2 regions of the Glutamicibacter sp. BW78 genome follow, and region 2 is predicted to be linked to the other one. Evidence: predicted binding sites of a transcription regulator. Region 2 holds the regulator's gene; the other holds the start of a gene.
What was found. The regulator LexA, encoded in region 2, represses DNA repair genes until DNA is damaged. The targets are predictions, from matches to a motif close to TCGAACANNTGTTCGA.
Positions count from the first base shown of each region.

Region 1 (10,717 bases), on a different contig from region 2:
TAGCGGTCGGTACGTTCGACGTCGTACTCCAGGTGGACACCGGTCCCGGCGGGAAGTCGCTGGCGGAGGTAGTCGCTGGCTTCGGGGCCCAAGCACTGCACGGGAGTGTTCGGTTTCTTCGTCTCGGGGGTGTCCACATTCAGCAGGCGGATGGTCTCCTGGCTTCCGTCGACCGAGGCCACGAAGGTATCTCCGTCGATCACCCTGACGACGGTGGCATCAGCCCCGGAATGGGACGGAGAATTCATGGCCTCCGGGCCGTCGGAGGTGCATCCCGATAATGCGACGGCCACCACCAGCCCCACGGCAACCAGCGACTGCTTCCACCCCGACGATAAAGCCACCGAATTACGGACCATCATTGGGCTCCCCCAGGCTTGCCTGCACGCTTCGAATACTTGAAAGTACCACCTGGCCCGAAGGATTACGGCTTTTTGTTCTTGCCGCCCCCGTCATGGTCCCGGCCGTGCCTCTCTTCCTTCTTCTCCTTCTTCTTGGCTTCTTCCTTCTTTTTCTGCTCGGCCTGCTTTTTTTCCTCGGCCGCCTTGCTCTTCTTTTCCTCAGCCTTCTTCTGGGCTGCCTTGCTCTTTTCGGCGGCCTTGCTCTTCTCAGCAGCCTTGCTCTTCTCGGCGTCGGCTCTGGCCTTTTGCGCTGCCTTGGCACGTTCCTGGGCGGCGCGGGCTTCTGCTGCCCGTTCGGCGGCGGCACGCTCGGCGGCTTCGCGCTCTGCGGCGAGCTTGGCTTCTTCCTTCTTCTTCTTCTCTTCGGCCTTCTTCTTGGCCACCAGCTTGGTGTGGACGCCTTCGACCTCGCCCAAACGCTTCTTCGCCGCGCTGACGGTCCCGGAGATTTCCTTCTCCCACCGGGCCTTCTCGGAGGCATAGACCACTGCCTGCGCGGTACCTTCTGTGACCTTCATACCCGTCAGCGAGTCCTTGGCCGACTGGCCGTCCTTGACTACTGATTTCAGGTCATCGATCATGTCCTCGGCCGACTCCACACTGCTGGGCGGGGCCTTGGAAACGGACTTCATCCGCTCCATGGCCGGTTCGACCGTCGCGGCAATGGTGCACTTATTGGAACCGTCGAACAATCCCTTGCCGTTCTCTTGGGCCGCATCCTGGGCCTCCAGAACACGGTCGTAGTAGGGGTTGTTGGGGCTTTGCTTCTCGGCAACGGCGAAACCGGCCTTCGCGACGTCCGCATTGACGAAGTTTCCGGCGGAGAACGCGGCAGCCTTATTATTTCTGCGCTTGGGGGGCATATCGTCGTCGTATTCGAGGCGGACCTTCTTGCCCTCCGGCAGCATGGTCTTCAGATTTTCGGTCGCCTGATCCCCGAGGCATTCGGCATCGTCACCACCGACCGGAGACAGAACGTTGAGCAGGTCGACGGTTTTTTCCTTGCCATCGACCTCGGCGATGAAGGTATCACCGTCGACCACACGCACGACCACACCGCCGAATTCCGGGACGTGGTTGTCCTTGAAGTTGATGCGGCAGCCGGCCAGGGACGTCGTGACGACGAAGATTCCAACGACGACGGCCGCTACCCTCTGCAAGGGGCGGTTGTTCAAGAGCGATGGTTCCACCATGCGCTGGCCTCCAGTGGGTTGCGGGTGGTGTGGCCACGGAGCGTGGACTACCGAATGTAGTGCCACCTACCGGGTTAGGCCAAGGCCACCCAACAAGTACGACGGCGACCCCGGTTGGGGGCGCCCGGATCCATTGTCCGAGGTGCGCCATGAGCGCTGCTGGTTGCGGAGAGGCGGGATGGTTCCCGTTTCCGCGCATCCCGGGCGTCGGAGCAGGGCGCAGCCGGGATGGCTTTCCACAAGGATTTTACCGTGGATCCGCCAACAACCCCGCATCGGCGTTTCGGATTGCTAGCAAGAGCCGGGAGTTGGCGCGGCGAAAGCCGCCGCGGAGCGCAGCGTGGCGGCAGCCTCTTCGGGGTTGATCCGCGCCAGAGTCATCCCGGCCGTCAATAAGGCGAACAGCAGACGAGCGCGCCCGCCGATACGGGCTGCCCCCGCGGGTCCGGCCCCACCTGCCACGGCGAGGCCCGCGGCACTTCCTGGCTGGTCACGACGCAGGGCAGTGGCGAAGGCCTCGGTCACTTCGACCCGGTAGGCCTCCATGGCGGCACGCACCGTTTCGTCACGACTATTGCGTCCCGAGGAGGCGGTGAGCAGCAGGCATCCCCGCTGGGGGCCCTCGCCCCCGCCCAGGGCCTCGGCCAGTGAGTCGAAGTAGGTGCCGAGACCGGTGGCCCCGTCCTCGGCAGAGACGAGGACCTCGAGACGGGGACGGACCACCTGGTCCAGGTAGCTTTGCACCGCCGCGTCGAAGAGGCCCCGTTTGGAGCCGAAAGCGTTGTAGATGCTGGAGCGGCCCAGCCCGGTGGCCCGCTCCAATTCGGGCATGGACGCGGAGTCGTATCCGGCGATCCAGAAGACGTCGCGGGCCGCCTGGATGACCTCGTCCATGTCGAATGCCTTGCTCCGTGCCACGTGTCTCCTCCCGGCCCCAGCGGCCCCCTCGGCATTGCGCTCGGGGTGAACTTCGCCTCAAAATGTTTATTTTGTATCAATCGTTCCAATATTCTAGACCCATCGCAGAACGCGATGCCACCTACCCCAAGGGAGTAGTCCCATGACTTCCAGTACACAGATCCAGCTCGCCAAGCGTCCCACCGGCTGGCCGGACCACGAAAACTTCCGCACCGCCGTTGTCGATCTCCCGGCGCTGGCCGAAGGCGAGGTCCGCGTCTCCAACGAGTTCATGTCAGTGGACCCCTACATGCGGGGCAGGATGAACGAGGGCAAGTCCTACGTTCCGCCGTTCCAGGTCGGGGAGGTCATGAATGGCGGTGCCGTCGGCCGCGTCATCGAGAGCCGCGATGAGACCCTGGCCGTGGGTACCCCGGTCCTGCACAACCAGGGCTGGCGCGACCTCGCCCAGGGCCCGGCCTCCGAATTCCGGGCCGTGGAGGAACTGCCCGGCCTTGCGCTGTCCGTCTACCTGGGCACCCTGGGGATGACCGGTTTGACCGCTTGGGTCGGCCTGCTCGAAATCGCCGGGATGAAGCCGGGCGATACGGTCTTCGTGTCCGGCGCTGCCGGCGCCGTCGGCTCCATGGTCGGCCAGATCGCCCGCCTGAAGGGCGCCGCCCGGGTCATCGGCTCGGCGGGTAGCCAGGAAAAGATCGACCTGCTGACCTCCAAATACGGTTTCGATGCCGCCTTCAACTACAAGGACGGCGATATCGCCGGGCAGCTGGCAGCAGCCGCGCCCGAAGGCATCGACGTCTACTTCGACAATGTCGGGGGCGAACACCTCGAAGCGGCCATCGGCGCGATGAACGACGGCGGCCGCGTGGCACTGTGCGGGGCCATCTCGCAGTACAACGCCACCGAGCCGGGGCCCGGCCCGCGGAACATGGCCAACCTGGTCACCCGCGGCCTGCGCCTGCAAGGCTTCACCGTGGGGAACTACGCACAACACCTGGGCGCCTTCGCCGAGCAGGCCGGGGCTTGGGTTGCCGCCGGCGATCTCGTCTTCGACGAGACGGTGGTCGACGGGCTGGAGAACGCGGTCGATGCCTTCCTGAGCCTGATGCGCGGTGGCAATACCGGCAAGATGGTCGTCAAGCTCTAACAGCCACAGGTCGATGACCGGTCCCGGCTCCTTGATCTCCTGGAGCCGGGACCCCTTCATGCGGAGACCACGGGCAGGTCGGACCATTCGGTGGTGTAGCGGGGGGAGGCGAATTCGCGTTTCATCGTCCAGGCCGCGGGCTCGGCCAACCCGGCATGGCCCAAGCCGATTGCCGCTTGGCCGAAGCGGGCCCGCACATCCCCGAGCAGCGTCCCCATCTGCCGCTCCTCCCCCTCCGCGGCAAATGTGTCGAAAGCCTCCTGACCGGCTGCCGATTCCAGTCCTGAGAACACGACCCCGGCCCGCACGTAGCGGGTCTCGGGGACCAGGCGTTCGCGCATGGCAGCAACGGCGGTCCGGGTGAGCACGATGGGATCCTGCGTCGGCGCCGCCAACCGCACGGTCACCACCGGGTTGGCCCCGGGTTGACCCGATTGGCCGGCGAAGCGGCTGACCCCGGCGCTGACGGTGAGCATCGTGGCCCGCAGCCCCTCGGCGGCCATCCGTGCGGCTCCTCGTTGGGCGTAGAGGGCCATCACCTGGTCCATATCCGAGGCCGTGGTCACCGGGGTGGAGAAGCTCCTCGAGAACATGATTTGCGCCTTATCGGCTCGCTCCTCGACCTCGGGAATGCACGGTGTGCCGTTGAGTTCAAGGACGGTGCGTTGCAGCACCACCGAGAACTTTTTGCGGATCATCAGCGGGTCGGCAGCCCGCAGGTCGGCGATCGACTCGATCCCCAGGGCGTTGAGCCGTTGCCCGTTCCTGGCCCCGACGCCCCACAGCCCGGTGACTGGAACCCGTGATTGAATGCGGTGGACCTCCTCCGGCGGGACACTATCCAGCGAACACACCCCACCCAAGCCTGGGTTGCGTTTGGCCACATGGTTGGCGAATTTCGCCAACGTTTTCGTCGGCGCGACCCCCACACAGACCGGGACACCGACGTTCCGCCAGACAGCTTCCCGGATCTGGCGGGCAGTGTCGCGCAGCGATGCCTCGTCCCCCGGCAGTCCGATGAACGACTCATCGATCGAGTAGACCTCCTGCCAGGCCCCGAACCGTCCAATGACTTCCATGACACGGGCCGACATATCGCCATAGAGTTCGTAGTTGCTGGACCGAGCGACCAACCCCGTTTCGTGAGCACTGCCGGCGACCTGGAACCACGGGGTGCCGGTTTTGATGCCGAGTCGTTTCGCTTCGGGTGACCGGGCAACCACGCAGCCGTCATTATTCGAGAGCACGACGACGGGACGTCCTTCCAGCCGCGGGTCGAAGGCCCGCTCGCAGGAGACGTAGAAGTTGTTCACATCCACCAGGCCAATGCGCCCGCGTCCGGGCCCCGGCTCAGACATGGTGCAGGCAGCGGGTGACCACACCCCAGACGGTGAGGTCCTCCAGCGCTTCGACCAGGACCGGCCGGGTTGAGGGGTCGTCGGTATGCAAAGAGACTCCGCCGGCATCGATGCCCAGCCGCCGGATGACCATTTCTGCTTCCAGGACGGCGATGACGACCCGGCCGTCGCGGGCCGGTAAGGAGCGGTCCACAATCACCTCGTCCCCGTCGCAGATCCCCGAGGCGGCCATAGAGTTCCCCGCGACCCGCATGATGAACGTGGATGTCCGGTCACGGATCAGATGCCGGTTCAGGTCGATCCCGCCGTGGAAGTAGTCGCGGGCCGGGGACGGGAAGCCGCTGGCCTGGCGTTCCGCCGTGGGCTCTCCGCTCACATCGTCTCCGGGCATGGTGCCGGCCGGCGGGACATAGACGGGATCCTGACCGAACACGACAACCCCTTAATAGAACAAAGATTCGATGACCAGCCTAGCATCGGATACCTTGGTTCCCGAGCCGTTCTCGGGCACCAAAAAACCGGCCCCGATCGTGGTGATCGGGGCCGGTTTCGGTCGCTGTGCGAAGCCTAGGCGTCGACGGTGATGACCGTGACGACGGGCTTGCGGCGCAGGGCACGATCGGACCAGCGCACCAGGGCCTGGGAGATCGCACGTTCCGCGTCGGGTCCCGTCTTGACACCTTTGAGACCGTTGAGCGTCTTCTCGACGATGCCGACAGCCTTGCCGAGGTCCTTATCGGAGAAGCTGAAGCCCACGGGGAAGAACTCCGGGTCCTCTTCCAGGGCACCGGTCTCCGGGTCCACAATGGCCAGCACGGTCAGCGCGCCGTCCTCGGCCAGGCGGATGCGGTCCTGCAGGGACTCCTCCGTGGCCGCGCCGGCGACCATGTTCTCGACGTAGACGTAGTCGGCGGCGACGTTGCCCGAGACGCGGGCGACGCCGTCCTTGAGGTCGACGGTCACACCGTCCTCGAGGACCAGTGCGTTCTTGGGATCCACTCCGGTGCGGATCGCCAGCTCGGCGTTGGCCTTGAGGTGGCGGTGCTCGCCGTGGACCGGCATGACGTTCTTCGGGCGCACCAGGTTGTAGCAGTACACCAGCTCCCCGGCCGAGGCATGTCCGGAGACGTGGACCTTCGCGTTGCCCTTATGCACGACGTTGGCGCCGAGCTTCGTCAGATCATTGATCAGACGGTAGATCGAGGTCTCGTTACCCGGAACCAGCGAGGAGGCCAGCAGGACGGTGTCGCCTTCGACGAGGTCGATGATGTGGTCCTGGTTGGCCATCCGTGCCAGGGCGGCCATCGGCTCACCCTGTGAACCGGTGCAGATGATGACGACCTTTTCCGGCGCCATCTTGTCGACCTCCTTGAAGTCCACGAGCACGTTGCGCGGGATCTTCAGGTAGCCCAGCTCGCGGGCCGTGCCCATGTTCCGGACCATCGAACGGCCCACGAAGGCGACCTTACGGCCGTATTTATGCGCGGAGTCGATGACCTGCTGGATGCGGTGCACATGCGAGGCGAAGGAGGAGACGATCACGCGGCGCGGGGCGGTACGCATGACATTGTCGATCGCGGGCAGCAGATCTGCTTCGGCGGCCATGAAACCCGGAACCTCGGCGTTGGTGGAGTCCGGCAGGAACAGGTCCACGCCTTCCTCCCCCAGACGGGCGAAGCCGGCCAGGTCGGTGATGCGGCGGTCCAGCGGGAACTGGTCCATCTTGAAGTCGCCCGTGGCCAGCACGGTGCCGGCACCGGTGCGGATCGCCACGGCCAGGCCATCGGGGATGGAGTGGTTGACGGCCAGGAATTCGAGGTCGAAGGGCCCGAACTTCTTGCGTTCGCCTTCCTTGACCTGGACCACGTTGGGCTTGATCCGGTGTTCCTGCAGCTTGGTCTTCACGAAGGCCAGCGTCAAGCGTGCGGAGATCAGTGGGATGTCTGCGCGTTCGCGCAGCAGGTACGGGATGCCACCGATATGGTCTTCGTGGCCGTGGGTGAGCACGAGGCCCACCACATCGTCCAGACGGTCACGGATCGCCGAGAAGTCCGGCAGGATCACGTCGACGCCGGGGTGTTGTTCCTCGGGGAAGAGGACACCACAGTCGACAATGAGCAACTTGCCGCCGTATTCGAAGACGGTCATGTTGCGGCCGATCTCGCCGAGGCCACCCAGGGGCATGACCCGCAGGGCTCCCTTGGCGAGGGCGGGCGGTGTCTGGTGCTGCTTTTTTCTCAAGAGTGTCCGTTCTCTGTGCTGTTGTGGTTTCTGCGGTATCCGGCCGGCAGCGTCAAGTGAATAGTCGACGCCGGAGCGAACCGGGAAAATCAAGGGCTTCAGCGACCCACGGGCGGCAGAAGCAAATCTCCCTCGACTTTACCACCGCTGGGGCGCTGGGATGCCGCCGTCCGGGGACAGCGTGAAATCTCCGGGCTTCCCGCGGACGACGAGTGCCGCTGGCAGGTCAGCTCGTCGGGTCCTGCAGCCGGTGGCGTTCCAACGCTTTGCGCTCTTCAGCGCTCAGCGCACGTGCCCCGGTACGGTCCTCCGCCAGTGGGACGATGACCGTGGTGCCCACGAAGACCGTCGTCCCCTGTTGGATGCCCGTATGGCGCAGGGTGAAGGACTTCGTCCCGATGCGTTCGATGCCCAGACTGATGGTCATCGACGGGATGTATTCGGCCTGGGCCAGGTAGTCCACGGTCATCGATGCGACGACAACACCGAGCAGGAGCTGGGCAAACCCGTCCTCAATGCGGGTCCACCGCACCCGGGCTTCCTCCATGAGCGTGACGATACGCGCGTGGTTCAGGTGGCCGTTGGCGTCTTGGTCGGACCAGCGCAAGGCAATGGTGAAGTCAGTGGAACTCATCGCTTCACCCTATCCTTCGGGCCCCGGACGCTAGTAGACGATGTTGAACACCCAGACCGCCAGGGTCATGGTGGTCAGCGTGGTGAGGACCAGGGAGATGAGGTTCAGCCAGATGCCCGCCTTGAGCATGTCGGAGATCTCGACGTAGCCACTGGAGTAGGCGATGGCGTTCGGTGGGGTGGCCACCGGCAGCATGAAGGCGCAGGTTGCGGCAATGGCTACGGGAATCACCAGGAGCATCGGGTCCAGCCCCAGGCCGACGGCGACCCCTCCGATCAGTGGCAGGAAGGCGGCCGCGGTGGCGGTGTTGCTGGTCAGTTCCGTCAGGCCCAGCACAATGAGTGCCACGGCGGCGATCAGGATCACCACGGGCAGGAAACCCAGGCCGTCCACCTGTTCCCCGACCCATTTGCTCAGGCCCGTTTCGGTGAATTGTGCCGACAGTGCCAGCCCGCCACCGAAGAGCAACAGGATGTCCCACGGAAGTTCCTTCGCGGCGCCCCAGTTCAGCAGCGGGACGCCCTTGCGCGGATTGGCCGGGATGATGAACAGGGCCACGGCGACGCACATCGCGATCACGGCGTCCTCGATGGAGGTATCGGGCCACAGCAGCGGGACGGTGATCCAGGAGGCGGCGGCGAGCACGAAGATCACCAGCACCAGTTTCTCGCCGACGTTCATCCGGCCCAGCTTCCGGTACTCATCGGAGATGAGCTTGCGTCCGCCCGGGATCTCGGTGATCTCGGGCTTGAAGATCACGAAGGTGAGCAGGTACCAGGCCATGACCATGAAGACGACCGACATGGGAACGCCCACCAGCATCCACTGGCCGAAGCCGATGTTGATGTCGTGGGCCTGCTGCAGGTAGCCGACCATCAGGGCGTTCGGTGGGGTGCCGATGATGGTTCCCAGCGAGCCGATGGAGGCGGAGTAGGCGATGCCGAGCATCAGGGCGATCCCGAATTTCGGCGGGACCTTCTGGTCCTCGCTCATCCGTGCGGTCAAGGCCAGCACCGACATACCGATGGGCAGCATCATGACCGCCGTGGCCGTGTTGGAAACCCACATGCTCATGAACCCGGTGGCGATCATGAACCCGCCGATCAGTTGGCGGGGTTTGGTGCCCACCAGCAATACGGTGGCCAGCGCGATCCGCCGGTGCAGGTTCCACCGCTGCAAAGCCAACGCCAACATGAATCCACCCATGAACAAGAAGATGATCGGATTCGCATAGGGTGTGGCCGCATCCGCCATGCCGGCGATGTTAAGCACGGGGAATAAGACGAGCGGAAGCAGCGCGGTGGCAGCCAACGGGATCGCCTCGGTCATCCACCACAGCGCCATCACGGTCGCCACCGCTGCCGTCAGCCGTGCCGGTTGGGCCAGGTCACCGGGCAGGAGGAAGAAAACGACGACGGCCAGGACCGGCCCGGCGAACAGCCCGATCCGTTTGCGCATCAAGATGGCCGGGCTTTCGGCGGGTTCGCGGAGCCCGGGCGCCTGTTCGTCGTCCTCTGCGGTGTCTCGAGGGGCTTCGTTCGGTCGGGTGTCTGGTTCGTTTGACGGCGTTGTCATCACGGTCCTCCTGCTGGCACGGACGGGATGGTTCGGTCCCGTCCGCCCACTATCTCCGATACGGCCTGTTCTGCCCAGAGCACCACGCGGGCCGGCGCGGACCTCAGGAGCGCAAGGCCGCCAGCGCGAACCCCACCATCTCGGTGAAGGTCTCCTCACGTTCCTGCGCGGTGAGGTCGGAAGAACCGGGGCTGCCGTCGGAAACGGTGCCCAGCATCAGGGTCTCGATGCCCTCGCGCATGCCCACCGCATACAGGGCGGCAGCTTCCATCTCCACCGCCAGGGTTCCGGCGTCGGCGAGTCGGGCCATGGCCTCGGGATCGCCGTTGTAGAAGTCGTCGCTGGTCAGCACGGAACCGACGTGGACCCTCTTCCCGCTGTCTTCTCCGTGGGCGACGGCGGCGCGCAACAACCCGAAATCGGGGGTATGGCTCATATGCACGCCGGGGAAACTGACGGCGGTCATCGCCGAGGTGGTGTGGGCTGCTGCGGCAGCCACCACGTCTCCGACCTTCAGCTGCGGTTGCATGCTGCCCATGGTGCCGACCCTGATGATCCGCTTCACCCCATAGAACCTGGCCAGTTCGGTCGCGTAGATGCTGATCGAGGGACTGCCCATCCCCGAGGCCATCACCGATACCGGCTGGCCGTCGACGGTTCCGGTATACCCCTGGATGCCGCGGACCTCGGTCACCAGTCTCGGGTTCTCCAAGAAGGTTTCGGCGATGCGCTGGGCGCGTCGCGGATCCCCGGGCATCAGCACATGGGGTGCGAAGTCGCCGGGTTCTGCTGAGATATGCGGGGTGGCCATGACGCTCCTGGATGGTTGGGGTGGTTGCACGGGACGATAGCATGACCGACATGGGAACCTGCTTACGATGTGGCATGCCATGACCGGTCGCCGCGAACGCTTCCGCGATATTGCCGAGACCTTCAGCCGGCACGGTTTGGGCTTCCTGCTCGCCGCCCTCGGGGTGGATGCCCGCATCCTGGGTCCGGCGGCCCGGTTCCCCGCCGGCCAGGGAAAGGACCAGGGCCTCCCCCAACGACTCCGCCTCGCCCTGGAGGATCTGGGGGCCGTCTATGTGAAGTTCGGGCAGGTTCTTTCCACCCGCTCTGATTTGTTGCCTGCCGAGTACGTGGCCGAACTGGCTCAACTCCAGGACGGAACCCCTTCAGTGCCCTTCACCGAGATCCGGGCAGTGATCGAGGCCGAGCTGGGTCCCGAAGCCGCGAAACTTCTGTCCACC
Region 1 covers NZ_NRGU01000042.1:111,654-122,370, forward strand. Annotated here, with positions in the region: gene CIK75_RS15525 (thermonuclease family protein) at 1-362, opposite strand, end outside; gene CIK75_RS15530 (hypothetical protein) at 425-1,594, opposite strand; gene CIK75_RS15535 (TetR/AcrR family transcriptional regulator) at 1,886-2,512, opposite strand; gene CIK75_RS15540 (NADP-dependent oxidoreductase) at 2,655-3,659, shown strand; gene CIK75_RS15545 (Y-family DNA polymerase) at 3,716-5,017, opposite strand; gene umuD (translesion error-prone DNA polymerase V autoproteolytic subunit) at 5,010-5,450, opposite strand; gene CIK75_RS15555 (ribonuclease J) at 5,585-7,201, opposite strand; gene CIK75_RS15560 (thioesterase family protein) at 7,485-7,892, opposite strand; gene CIK75_RS15565 (DASS family sodium-coupled anion symporter) at 7,923-9,467, opposite strand; gene deoD (purine-nucleoside phosphorylase) at 9,571-10,278, opposite strand; gene CIK75_RS15575 (AarF/ABC1/UbiB kinase family protein) at 10,346-10,717, shown strand, end outside.
Region 1: a site for LexA is predicted at 5,464-5,479, ahead of umuD (translesion error-prone DNA polymerase V autoproteolytic subunit). Genes of this name have one in related genera too.

Region 2 (10,717 bases):
TCGTTCACGCGCCGGCGACGCGTGGGACCGCTCGCAGGAAGAGTCCTGCGGCACCGGTCAGGGGGCCGCCGGTCAGGGAGTCTCCCTGGGGATGCCCGCTCTGCCCCCGCGTCGCTAGCCCGAGATGAGGCCACTTATTGCGATCGTCGGGCCGACGGCAACGGGAAAGTCCGACGCCGCCATCGCCCTGGCCCGGCGCTTTGACGGGGAGATCATCAATGCCGATGCCCTGCAGTTCTATCGCGGCATGGACATCGGCACGGCCAAACTGCCGGAGAACGAGCGGGGTGGAATCACTCACCACCTAGTGGACATCATGGACATCGATGGCGAAGCAAGCGTCGCCACGTTCCAGCAGCAGGCCCGCGAGAAGATCGCCGAAATCCAGGAACGTGGCCGGCTGCCGATCCTGGTCGGGGGCTCCGGGCTCTACGTCCGGGCAGTGATCGACGACCTGGAGTTCCCGCCCACCGATCCGGTGATCCGCGGACGCCTGGAAGACGAGGCGTCCACGGAAGGTGTGACCGGAATGCGTGCCCGACTCGCGCTAGCTGACCCGGTATCAGCAGCCCGGGACCTCGACGAGCGTCGACTGATCCGGGCCCTTGAAGTCCATGAGCTCACCGGCCGTCCCTTCAGCTCCTATATGCCCCGCCGCAACTACCGGCAACCCACCCTGCAACTGGGGTTGGACATCGAACGTGGGCGTCTGCACGCCCGGGTGGCAGAACGGGTACACACCATGTGTGACTCAGGGCTGCTGGCCGAAGTGGAATCGCTGGCACAGCGCGGTCTGCGCGAGACCCGAACGGCATCCCGGGCCATCGGCTACTCTCAGTTCCTTCAAGTACTTGAGGGAACCAGCACGATCGAGCAGGCCATCGAATCAACGACAGTGGCCACGCGGCAGTTTGCCCGCCGCCAACTCACCTGGTTCCGGGCCGATCCCCGAGTCCGCTGGTTCGATGCAGCCGAACCGGACCTACGGGGGATGCTGGCGACCGCCGTCCAGGAATTCGAAGCTTCCGGAGGGACGTAGGCTGGGTTGATGAGCATGAGGGAACCTGAACACCACACCGACGTCCTGCCGGCGCTGTCCGGTCTGGCTTTCACCAAAGGCCATGGAACGGGTAATGACTTCATTCTGATCTCCGACCCGGATAATCGGCGGGATATCCTGCCGACACAAGTGGCGTCCCTGTGTGACCGTCATCTAGGTATCGGTGCCGACGGTCTGATCCGTGCCATCCGATCCGAGACGCTGGCCGAGGGGCGGGATGTGCTGGACGGGCACCCGGAGGCCGAATGGTTCATGGATTACCGTAATGGCGACGGATCGGTATCCGAGATGTGCGGAAACGGGGTGCGGGTCTTCGTCCATTTCCTGGTCTCCCACGGTCTGGTGTCCCTCGCCGATGGAGACGCCCTGACGATCGGCACTCGAGCAGGCGTGAAGGTCGTCTCCCGTTCAGCTGCCGGGTACTCGGTAGACATGGGGCCGTGGGAATTCCTTTTCCCCGAGCAGGCCCACGAGCGGGCGCTGGACAGCATCGTGGATGCCTCGCTGGAGGTCCCGCGACCGGGCCTGAGCGTGGACATGGGCAACCCCCACACCGTCGTCGCGCTCTCCGAAGCGACCGAGCTTGACCAGTTGGATTTGCAGCGCAGTCCGGTGGTTGACCCCGTTCCGGAGCATGGAACGAATGTGGAGTTCGTGTTGCCCTCTGATCCATTGGTCAACGACGGGGTCGGAACCATTCGCATGCGCGTTCATGAACGCGGGGTGGGGGAGACTCTCTCTTGTGGAACAGGAGCCTGCGCCGCCGTGGTCGCGACCCGCCATTGGGCCGGTGGGGCCTCGGCGCGGCGTTGGGACGTGCAGGTCCCCGGGGGGACCGTTTCCGTGCGGTTCGTTACGGGGCCCGACGGCCGTGAGCATGTGGTCCTGGAAGGGCCGGCGGCACTGGTGGCCGAGGGGACCCTCGTCTAGGCCTCCGCCGGAATCGAGTCGTGCTCAGCCATGCCGAGGGTGTTGCGCACCCGCAGGATGCGGAAAGATTTGGCCGTTGAATACCGGTCCACGAGGAATCCCGTGGGTAGTTCTCGAGCCAGCCACTTCTGGAGGGAATCAGAGCCTAGGTTCTTCTGGACGACCAGCCAGGCTGTCCCTCCCGGTGCCAGCCGGGGTAACCATTGGAGCAGGATCCCGTGCAGGGCCTCTTTGCCCACCCGAATCGGGGGATTGGACCAGATGGTGTGGAACCGCACGCTCTCATCGACGGCTTCGGGGGTCGTCGTGACGACATTGTCCAGCGACAGAGCCTGGGCATTTTCTCGGGTGAGTTCCACGCTGCGCTCGTTGACGTCCACCGCGTGAACTGTGGCTTCTGGGGAAGCCATGGCCAGGCTCAAGGCGATGGGGCCCCAGCCGCAGCCGATATCCAGCAAGTGACCCTGCGGGGCCGGAGCAGGTACGCCGCCGAGCAGGACCGCGGTGCCCTTGTCGATCCCGTCGGGGCTGAAGATGCCTCCGGCCGTGTTCACGGTGTGCTCCCGGCCGCCGAGCGTCACGTGGATGCTCTTGCGGGTGAAAGGCGTCGACGGCTGTGCGCTGAAGTAGTGGTCCGAACCCATGAGTTGAAGATTAACCGTCCGGGCGAGGGCAAAGCGAATCTTGTCCTCCCGGGGGCCTGCATTTAAGTGATAGAGTAATCCCAATCACTAATAGTTTGGAGGTCTGCTGGTTTCGGCCGGTGGAGAAAATCCGCCACTTATCGGCGGCCCGGACTAGAATTGGTGGACGAATCCTTTCAAAGGGGAACATGACCACTCACAATGAGCCCAATCCGGAGGGACGCGACCTCCCAGAGGACGAGATCCAATCCGTCATCGACCGTATTCTGGCGAGGGACGATGCCGCGGACCGCGCCACGTCTCAGCGTGACGATAGCTGGCGCACGCAAGCACCGCTGGGTGGCAAAGCCCTGGCGTTGGATGGTGACGGTGCCGGACACTCCCTCAGCGATGGTGACCAGCAGGACCTGGCCGAACGACATGCCTTGCGCCGTGTCGCCGGACTGTCCACGGAGCTCGAAGACGTTACCGAAGTCGAAAACAGGCAGCTACGGCTGGAACGTGTGGTCCTGGCCGGGATCTGGACCGAAGGAACAGCCCAAGAGGCCGAGAACTCCCTGCGTGAGTTGGCTGCCTTGGCGGAAACAGCAGGTTCGGAAGTTCTCGATGGAATGGTCCAGCGTCGTCTGAAGCCTGACCCTGCCACGTTCCTTGGATCCGGCAAGGCCCAAGAACTGCGAGATATCGTGGCCAGCACCGGAGCCGACACCGTGGTCGTCGACTCCGAACTGGCTCCTTCCCAACGCAGGGCGTTGGAGGACATCGTACGGGTGAAGGTCATCGACAGGACCTCCTTGATTCTGGACATCTTCGCCCAACATGCGCAGAGTCGTGAGGGCAAGGCCCAGGTTGAATTGGCCCAGCTCGAATACCTGCTTCCTCGACTCCGTGGCTGGGGCGAATCCATGTCGCGGCAGGCAGGTGGCCGGGTCGGCACGGCGGGCGGCGGCATCGGTTCACGCGGCCCGGGTGAGACCAAGATCGAATTGGACCGCCGACGGATTCGTGACCGCATGGCCAAACTGCGCCGTGAGATCAAGGGCATGAAACCGGCGCGTGATGCCAAGCGGTCCAACCGCAAGCGAAATGCCGTACCTGCGGTGGCCATTGCCGGCTATACAAACGCGGGAAAATCTTCGCTGCTGAATCGGTTGACCGACGCGGGAGCCTTGGTGGAGAACGCCCTTTTCGCCACGTTGGATCCAACGGTTCGGCGGACGGAAACCGAGGATGGGCTGGGATATACCATTGCCGACACCGTGGGTTTTGTCAGGTCATTGCCCACCCAACTGGTGGAAGCCTTCCGCTCGACGCTTGAAGAAATAGCCGACGCCGACCTGATCTTGCACGTGGTCGATGCTTCGCACCCGGATCCCGAAGGGCAGATCCATGCGGTCCGTGAAGTCTTGACCGAGGTCGACGCCCAGAACATCGCCGAGATCATCGTGTTGAATAAGGCCGACATTGCCGACCCGTTCGTTGTCGAGCGTATTCGCCAACGCGAACCGAACCATGTGGTGGTCTCCGCTCGCACCGGCGGCGGGATCCCTGAGTTGCTCGAAGCGATCAGCCAGGCAATTCCCCGCCCTGATGTGGCCCTGGAATTGTTGATTCCCTATGACCGCGGCGATCTGGTTCACCGGCTCCATGGCACCGACGCGGAGATCCTGGAAATCGAGCATCTTGATGAAGGCACTCGCCTGTCCGTGAAGGTACGCGGGGCACTCGCCGCTGAATTGGAGCAGTTCGTCGCACATGGCTGAAGTACAAGAGGTGGTCTCCCTCCTGGACCAGGCCGTTGAACGCATGGGCGGACAAAGCCGGCCCGGACAGCACGAGATGACCAAACAAGTGCTCGAGGCCTTCGAGAGCGGAAAGCATCTTCTGGTGCAGGCCGGCACCGGGACCGGCAAATCACTGGCCTATCTGGTCCCCGCGATTGCCCACGCTCTCGAATCGGATAAGCCAGTCGTTGTCTCCACAGCCACTCTTGCACTGCAGGCCCAGATCGTCGGCCGGGACGTTCCCCGCCTCCTGGAGAACCTCAACGACGAGTTACCTCGCCAGCTGGATGTAGCGCTGGCCAAGGGGCGGTCCAATTATGTCTGCAAGTACAAGCTCGGCGGCGGATACCCCGATGAAGATGAAGGGGCACTCTTCGCGCTCGGTGACGATGGGGCCGCCCGGCCGCTGACGGCTGGCGCAGGGCCCACCTCGGCACTGGGCCAAGAGGTCGTGCGCGTACGTCAATGGGCCGAGGAAACCGATTCGGGTGACCGCGATGATCTGGTCCCGGGGGTCAGCGATCGGGCGTGGAGACAGGTCTCCGTGAGCGCCATGGACTGTCTCGGTGCTCAACGATGCCCCATGGCCGAGGAATGCTTCAGTGAATTGGCCCGGAAGAAGGCCGGCGACGCCGACATCGTGATTACCAACCACGCCCTGCTGGCGGTCTCGGCCTTTGAAGGACTGGCGGTGTTGCCGGAGTTCGACACGGTGATCATCGATGAGGCGCATGAACTCCAAGACCGGGTGACCAATTCAGTGACGCGCCCCATCTCTGCTGCGCTGGTTGCTGCGGCAGCTACTGCGACCCGACGCAATTGCAAAGGTGTCGCCGTCGAAGCGCTTAATCAGGCCGGCAAGGCGCTAGCGGACTCCTTGGAAGGTGTCCCGACCGGTCTGCTACCCAAGGGTCTGAACGAGGAGCAGGGTGCTGCCATTGCCGCTGTGCGTGAGGCGGTCCGCACAGCGTTGTCTGATTCAAAACCCGGAAACGGCGAAACTGCTGATGGTGGGCGCCAGATGGCCCGGTCCCAATTGCTGTATCTCCAGGAACAGTGCGAACGCCTTGATGGTCCCGCCGATGAACGGGAAGTCGTGTGGATCTCCCGACAAGGAAACTTCACCCCGGGCGCCGGCTACAGTGCTCCCGATGAGTCGGCACCAGCGACCATCAATGTCGCCCCGCTATCGGTGGCCGGCAAATTGCGTGAGGGCCTCTTCGATGGCCGTACGGTTGTGCTGACCTCAGCCACCCTGGCCATAGGTGCCGCTTTTGAACCGGTGGCCGGTTCGCTTGGACTTCTGGGCGAGGGCGCTCCTGCCTGGACAGGTATCGACGTCGGTAGCCCCTTTGATTACTCCCGACAGGGGATGCTCTACGTCGCACGGCATCTGCCCAAGCCGTCGCGAAATGTATCCACCGAGGCGATGGATGAGCTCGCAGATCTGATTGGGGCATCCGGTGGGGGAGTGCTCGCCCTGTTTTCCTCGCGTCGGGCCGCCGAGGAGGCTGCCGAAGCCTTGCGACCGCGGGTCACTCCGGAAATTTTGTGCCAAGGCGAATCGAGCATGTCCACCCTGGTCAAACAATTTGCCGATGAACGCGACACCTGCCTCTTTGGCACCATGACCCTCTGGCAGGGAGTCGACGTCCCCGGTCAGTCATGCCGCCTGGTGGTTATTGACCGGATCCCCTTCCCCCGTCCGGATGACCCGCTGTCCACGGCGCGCAGTCGGGACGTGGCCCGCCATGGCGGGAACGGTTTCATGGCCGTCTCCGCCTCCCATGCAGCGGTGCGTCTGGCCCAAGGGGCGGGCCGACTCATCCGATCGACGGACGATCGTGGCGTCGTGGCCGTATTAGATTCACGGTTGGCCACTGAACGCTACGGTAGCTACCTGCGGGCATCGCTGCCCCCCATGTGGTCAACCACGGATAAGGACGTCGTGCTGGGTTCATTGCGCCGTCTGGCGGCCAGCGAGCACTAGATAGAGATGAAGGAGGGCCCCGTCCACGGACGGAGCCCTCCTTGGTCTCTACAGCGGTCTAGATCGAGCGCATCACCGAAACGACCTTGCCCATGACGGTGGCATGATCGCCCAAGATCGGCTCGTACTGGCGATTCTGTGGCAGCAGCCAGGTGTGGCCGTCACGCTGCCTGAAAGTCTTCACCGTGGCCTCGTCGTCCAATAAAGCCGCGACGACATCGCCGTTCTCTGCATGTTGTTGGCGGCGGACGACGACCCAGTCCCCATCACAGATCGCTGCTTCAACCATTGAATCGCCGCTGACCTTGAGCATGAACAGCTCGCCGTGCCCAACCAGCTGGCGGGGCAGGGACATCACGTCTTCCACTGCCTGGTCCGCCAGAATTGGTCCGCCCGCCGCGATGCGCCCCACCAGAGGCACACGGGCCACCTCTGAGGAGTCGTCCGACTCCACCACTGAAAGTGTCGGGCGGGGCTGCACCGGCTCTTCGGGGGCGAGGGACAGCTGTGGGTTCGCTGCCGTCTCCGGGTGCCCGGAACGCAGGATTTCCATGGCCCGCGGGCGGCGCGGGTCCCGCCGAATGTAGCCGAGCTTCTCCAACTGAGCGAGCTGGTGGGTGACGCTAGACAAACTCGCCAGACCGACGGTGTCGCCGATTTCGCGCATGGACGGCGGGTACCCCTTATCGGCCACGGCATCCTGGATGGTTTCCAAGATCCTCTTCTGTCGGATAGTCAACCCCTTCGGTGCCTTCTTCGGCGCCGGATTCTCAGCTGAGCTCATGATCCATCCCGTCCTGGTAAATCGCCGGCGTACCGGGGCTGTGCGCAATGTGTCGGATGCAACTGGTGGACTCTCATCCATCCAGCCGATGGCTTCTACTCTAGGGCAGTCGTCGACGTCATTCAAAGATTTATTCGAACGTGTCTCGACAATCTTCGTACATAGATGCTAAAAATGAGACAGAAGTTCGAATATGAGTTCGAAGACGGGAGTTGAATCCCGCAACCAGGACCCGCTTCGGCGGACAACAGGAAGGTAAGACCATGGCGCAGATCGCACTCGCGACCCCGGTGTTCCTCAATGACGATTCCGTTCAGACCATTTCCTCCCACCCCGCCAAAGCTCGCAGTGGCCGCCTGACGCTGACTCGTCGGGGCCGGTTCATCCTCATCGGCTTGCCGGTCATGCTGGTGGCCACCACACTCCTGGTGCTTGCCGGTATCTTCACCGCTCCGGTGATGGCCTCTGACGCCTCCGACACGACCTCTGTTGAGGCGCAGACGGTCTCGGTCATGGAAGGGGATACCGTCTGGGCCCTGGCCGCGGAATTCGCTCCGCAGCGCGACCGCCGAGACGTTGTGGCGGAAATCACCGAAATGAATGACCTGAAGGGATCGGTCCTCGTCCCCGGCCAACAGATCTTCGTTCCCGCCGGCAGCTAAGCCTCCTTTATGACCCCGGGCCCCGGCCCCGATTCCCGCCACGGACGGACGGGCAATAGAATGGGGCCGTGAGTGATCAGCTGGAACGACTGGCCAAATTGCCCCTGCGTGAGAACCTGCGGGGCATCGAACCCTACGGCGCACCCCAACTGGATGTTCCCATCCTGTTGAATGTCAACGAGAACACCCATCCGCTGCCCGCAGCCGTGAGCCGGGCCATCTCCGAAGACGTGAGCGCAGCCGCAACGGACCTGAACCGCTACCCTGACCGCGAGTTCACCGAACTGCGTGAACGCCTTGCCGGATATTTGGGGCACGGGCTGGGAGCCGAAAGTATTTGGGCGGCCAATGGCTCCAACGAAGTTCTGCAGCAGATCCTCCAGGCCTTCGGGGGGCCGGGGCGGACCGTGATGAGCTTCCCTCCGACATATTCGATGTACCCGCTGCTGGCCAGCGGTACCGATACCACCTACCTTGCCGGAGCGCGGGGCGAGGACTTCGGACTCAGCGCCCAGTCAGCAGCGGATCAGGTCGCAGCGGCCGCCCCGAATCTGGTGATCCTTTGTTCACCGAATAATCCGACAGGCACCGCCCTCGGGTTGGACGTCGTTGAAGCCGTCTACGAGGCGGGGCGGACCAGCCAGGCGATCGTCATTGTTGATGAGGCCTACGCCGAATTCGCGCTCAGCGGGACCCGGTCGGCGCTGACGCTGCTTCCCGGCCGTGAACGACTGATCGTCACCAGGACCATGAGCAAGGCCTTCGCGCTGGCTGGAGCACGGCTTGGCTACCTCGCCGCAGCTCCGGAAATTGCCGACGCCCTGCGCTTGGTGCGTCTTCCGTACCACCTCTCGGCCGTCACTCAGGCCACCGCCAATGCTGCTTTGAAGCAGGTTGATGCCTTGCTGGCCACGGTCGAGGACATCAAGGGCCAACGCGACAGGATCGTCAGCGAACTGACCCGGTTGGGTTTGAAACCTGCGGTGAGTGACTCCAACTTCGTGTTCTTCGGTGGTCTCGAACATTCCAGTGCGACCTGGCAGGGCCTACTCGACGCCGGCGTGCTGGTCCGCGATGTGGGCATCGCCGGCCACCTGCGGGTCACGGCGGGAACGGAAGCCGAGACGACCGCTTTCCTCCACGCGTTGGAAGCCCTCGTGTCCTCCGCCCCGAAAACTGATTCAGGGCACGACAGCTAGACTTAACCCGTGGGCCGCCACCGTTGCCGCCCGCCCCACCCACACCGAAGGAATACCCATGTCTGCAGAACTGCTTGGCGGTCGCCGAGCCCGCATGGAGCGCGCCACCAGCGAGTCCACCGTGTCTGTTGAACTCGACCTTGATGGCACAGGTACCGCCAACATCAGTACCAGTGTCCCGTTCTACGACCACATGCTGACAGCGTTGGCCAAACACTCACTGATCGACCTGAACATCCAGGCGACCGGCGACACCCACATCGATGCCCACCACACGGTGGAGGACGTTGCCATCACCCTCGGCGAAGTCCTGCGCACCGCCCTGGGCGACAAGGCAGGCATCCGCCGCTTCGGCGAGGCTTCAGTCCCGCTGGATGAAGCCCTGGCCCACGCTGTCGTTGATATCTCGGGACGTCCGTACCTGGTCCATGGAGGCGAACCGGCAGGACAGGAATACCACCTCATCGGAGGCCACTTCACCGGTTCGCTGACCCGCCACGTCTTTGAATCGATCACCTTGCACGCGCAGATCTGCCTCCACATGCGAGTCCTGGGCGGTCGGGATCCGCACCACATCGTCGAAGCACAGTTCAAGGCCTTCGCCCGCGCCTTGCGGCAAGCCGTGGAACCAGACCCTCGCAATGCCGGAATGATCCCCTCCACGAAGGGTGCCTTGTAGATGGCCGGGCCCCGTATCACGGTGTTGGATTACGGGTCGGGCAACATCCGATCCGCGGTTCGCGCACTTGAACATGTCGGCGCCGAAGTCACGTTGAGCAATCAACCAGCCGATATCCGTGAGGCTGATGGCCTCGTCGTCCCGGGCGTGGGTGCGTTCGCCAGCGTGATGAAAGCACTCAATGACGTCGGGGCGGGACCGCTCATTGGTCGCCGGATCGCCGGGGGGCGACCGGTGCTGGGAATCTGCGTCGGCCATCAGGTCTTCTTCGACGAAGGCGTCGAACATGGCATTCGGACTGCCGGTTTCGGCGAGTGGCCGGGAACCGTCGAACGACTCAAGGCCGAAGTCGTCCCACATATGGGGTGGAACACCGTGACTGCGGCGACGGGATCACGACTCTTTGCCGGCATCGAAGATGAGCGCTTCTACTTCGTGCATTCCTACGCAGTCCAGCATTGGGATTTCCCGGTGGCTCAGCCGCGTATGAACCCCCCGGCAGTGACCTGGTCGGATCATGGCGGCCCATTTATCGCCGCCGTGGAGAACGGCCCGCTTTCGGCCGTGCAGTTCCACCCGGAAAAGTCAGGGGAAGCAGGGGCGCAACTGCTCTCCAACTGGCTGGAGACCCTGTCCTGATGTGGAGCCTGATTCTGATGGCGGTCGGAGGAATCCTCGCTGGTGGCGCCCTGTCCCTGCGCCAGCAGAAAGCCCATATCTCCTGGATCGTTGCGACCTGGGTGCTGGCTGGGATGGCCTTGTTGGCCGCCTACATCATGACCCTGAAGTAGCCGTCCCTGCCCGGCGTATGCCGGGCAGCGGCCCACCCAATCGATGAAGACCGGAGAAGAACCTGTGACCAGCAACAACATCCTCGAACTCCTGCCAGCGGTGGACATCGCCGACGGGCAAGCCGTCCGCCTCGTTCAGGGCGAAGCCGGCAGTGAGACCGGATACGGTGACCCGCTTGATGCAGCCCTGGCCT
Region 2 covers NZ_NRGU01000008.1:200,384-211,100, forward strand. Annotated here, with positions in the region: gene miaB (tRNA (N6-isopentenyl adenosine(37)-C2)-methylthiotransferase MiaB) at 1-118, shown strand, start outside; gene miaA (tRNA (adenosine(37)-N6)-dimethylallyltransferase MiaA) at 125-1,039, shown strand; gene dapF (diaminopimelate epimerase) at 1,049-1,990, shown strand; gene CIK75_RS01785 (methyltransferase) at 1,987-2,634, opposite strand; gene hflX (GTPase HflX) at 2,823-4,397, shown strand; gene CIK75_RS01795 (ATP-dependent DNA helicase) at 4,390-6,408, shown strand; gene lexA (transcriptional repressor LexA) at 6,467-7,192, opposite strand; gene CIK75_RS01805 (LysM peptidoglycan-binding domain-containing protein) at 7,456-7,854, shown strand; gene CIK75_RS01810 (histidinol-phosphate transaminase) at 7,923-9,053, shown strand; gene hisB (imidazoleglycerol-phosphate dehydratase HisB) at 9,112-9,732, shown strand; gene hisH (imidazole glycerol phosphate synthase subunit HisH) at 9,733-10,371, shown strand; gene CIK75_RS16285 (hypothetical protein) at 10,371-10,523, shown strand; gene priA (bifunctional 1-(5-phosphoribosyl)-5-((5-phosphoribosylamino)methylideneamino)imidazole-4-carboxamide isomerase/phosphoribosylanthranilate isomerase PriA) at 10,567-10,717, shown strand, end outside.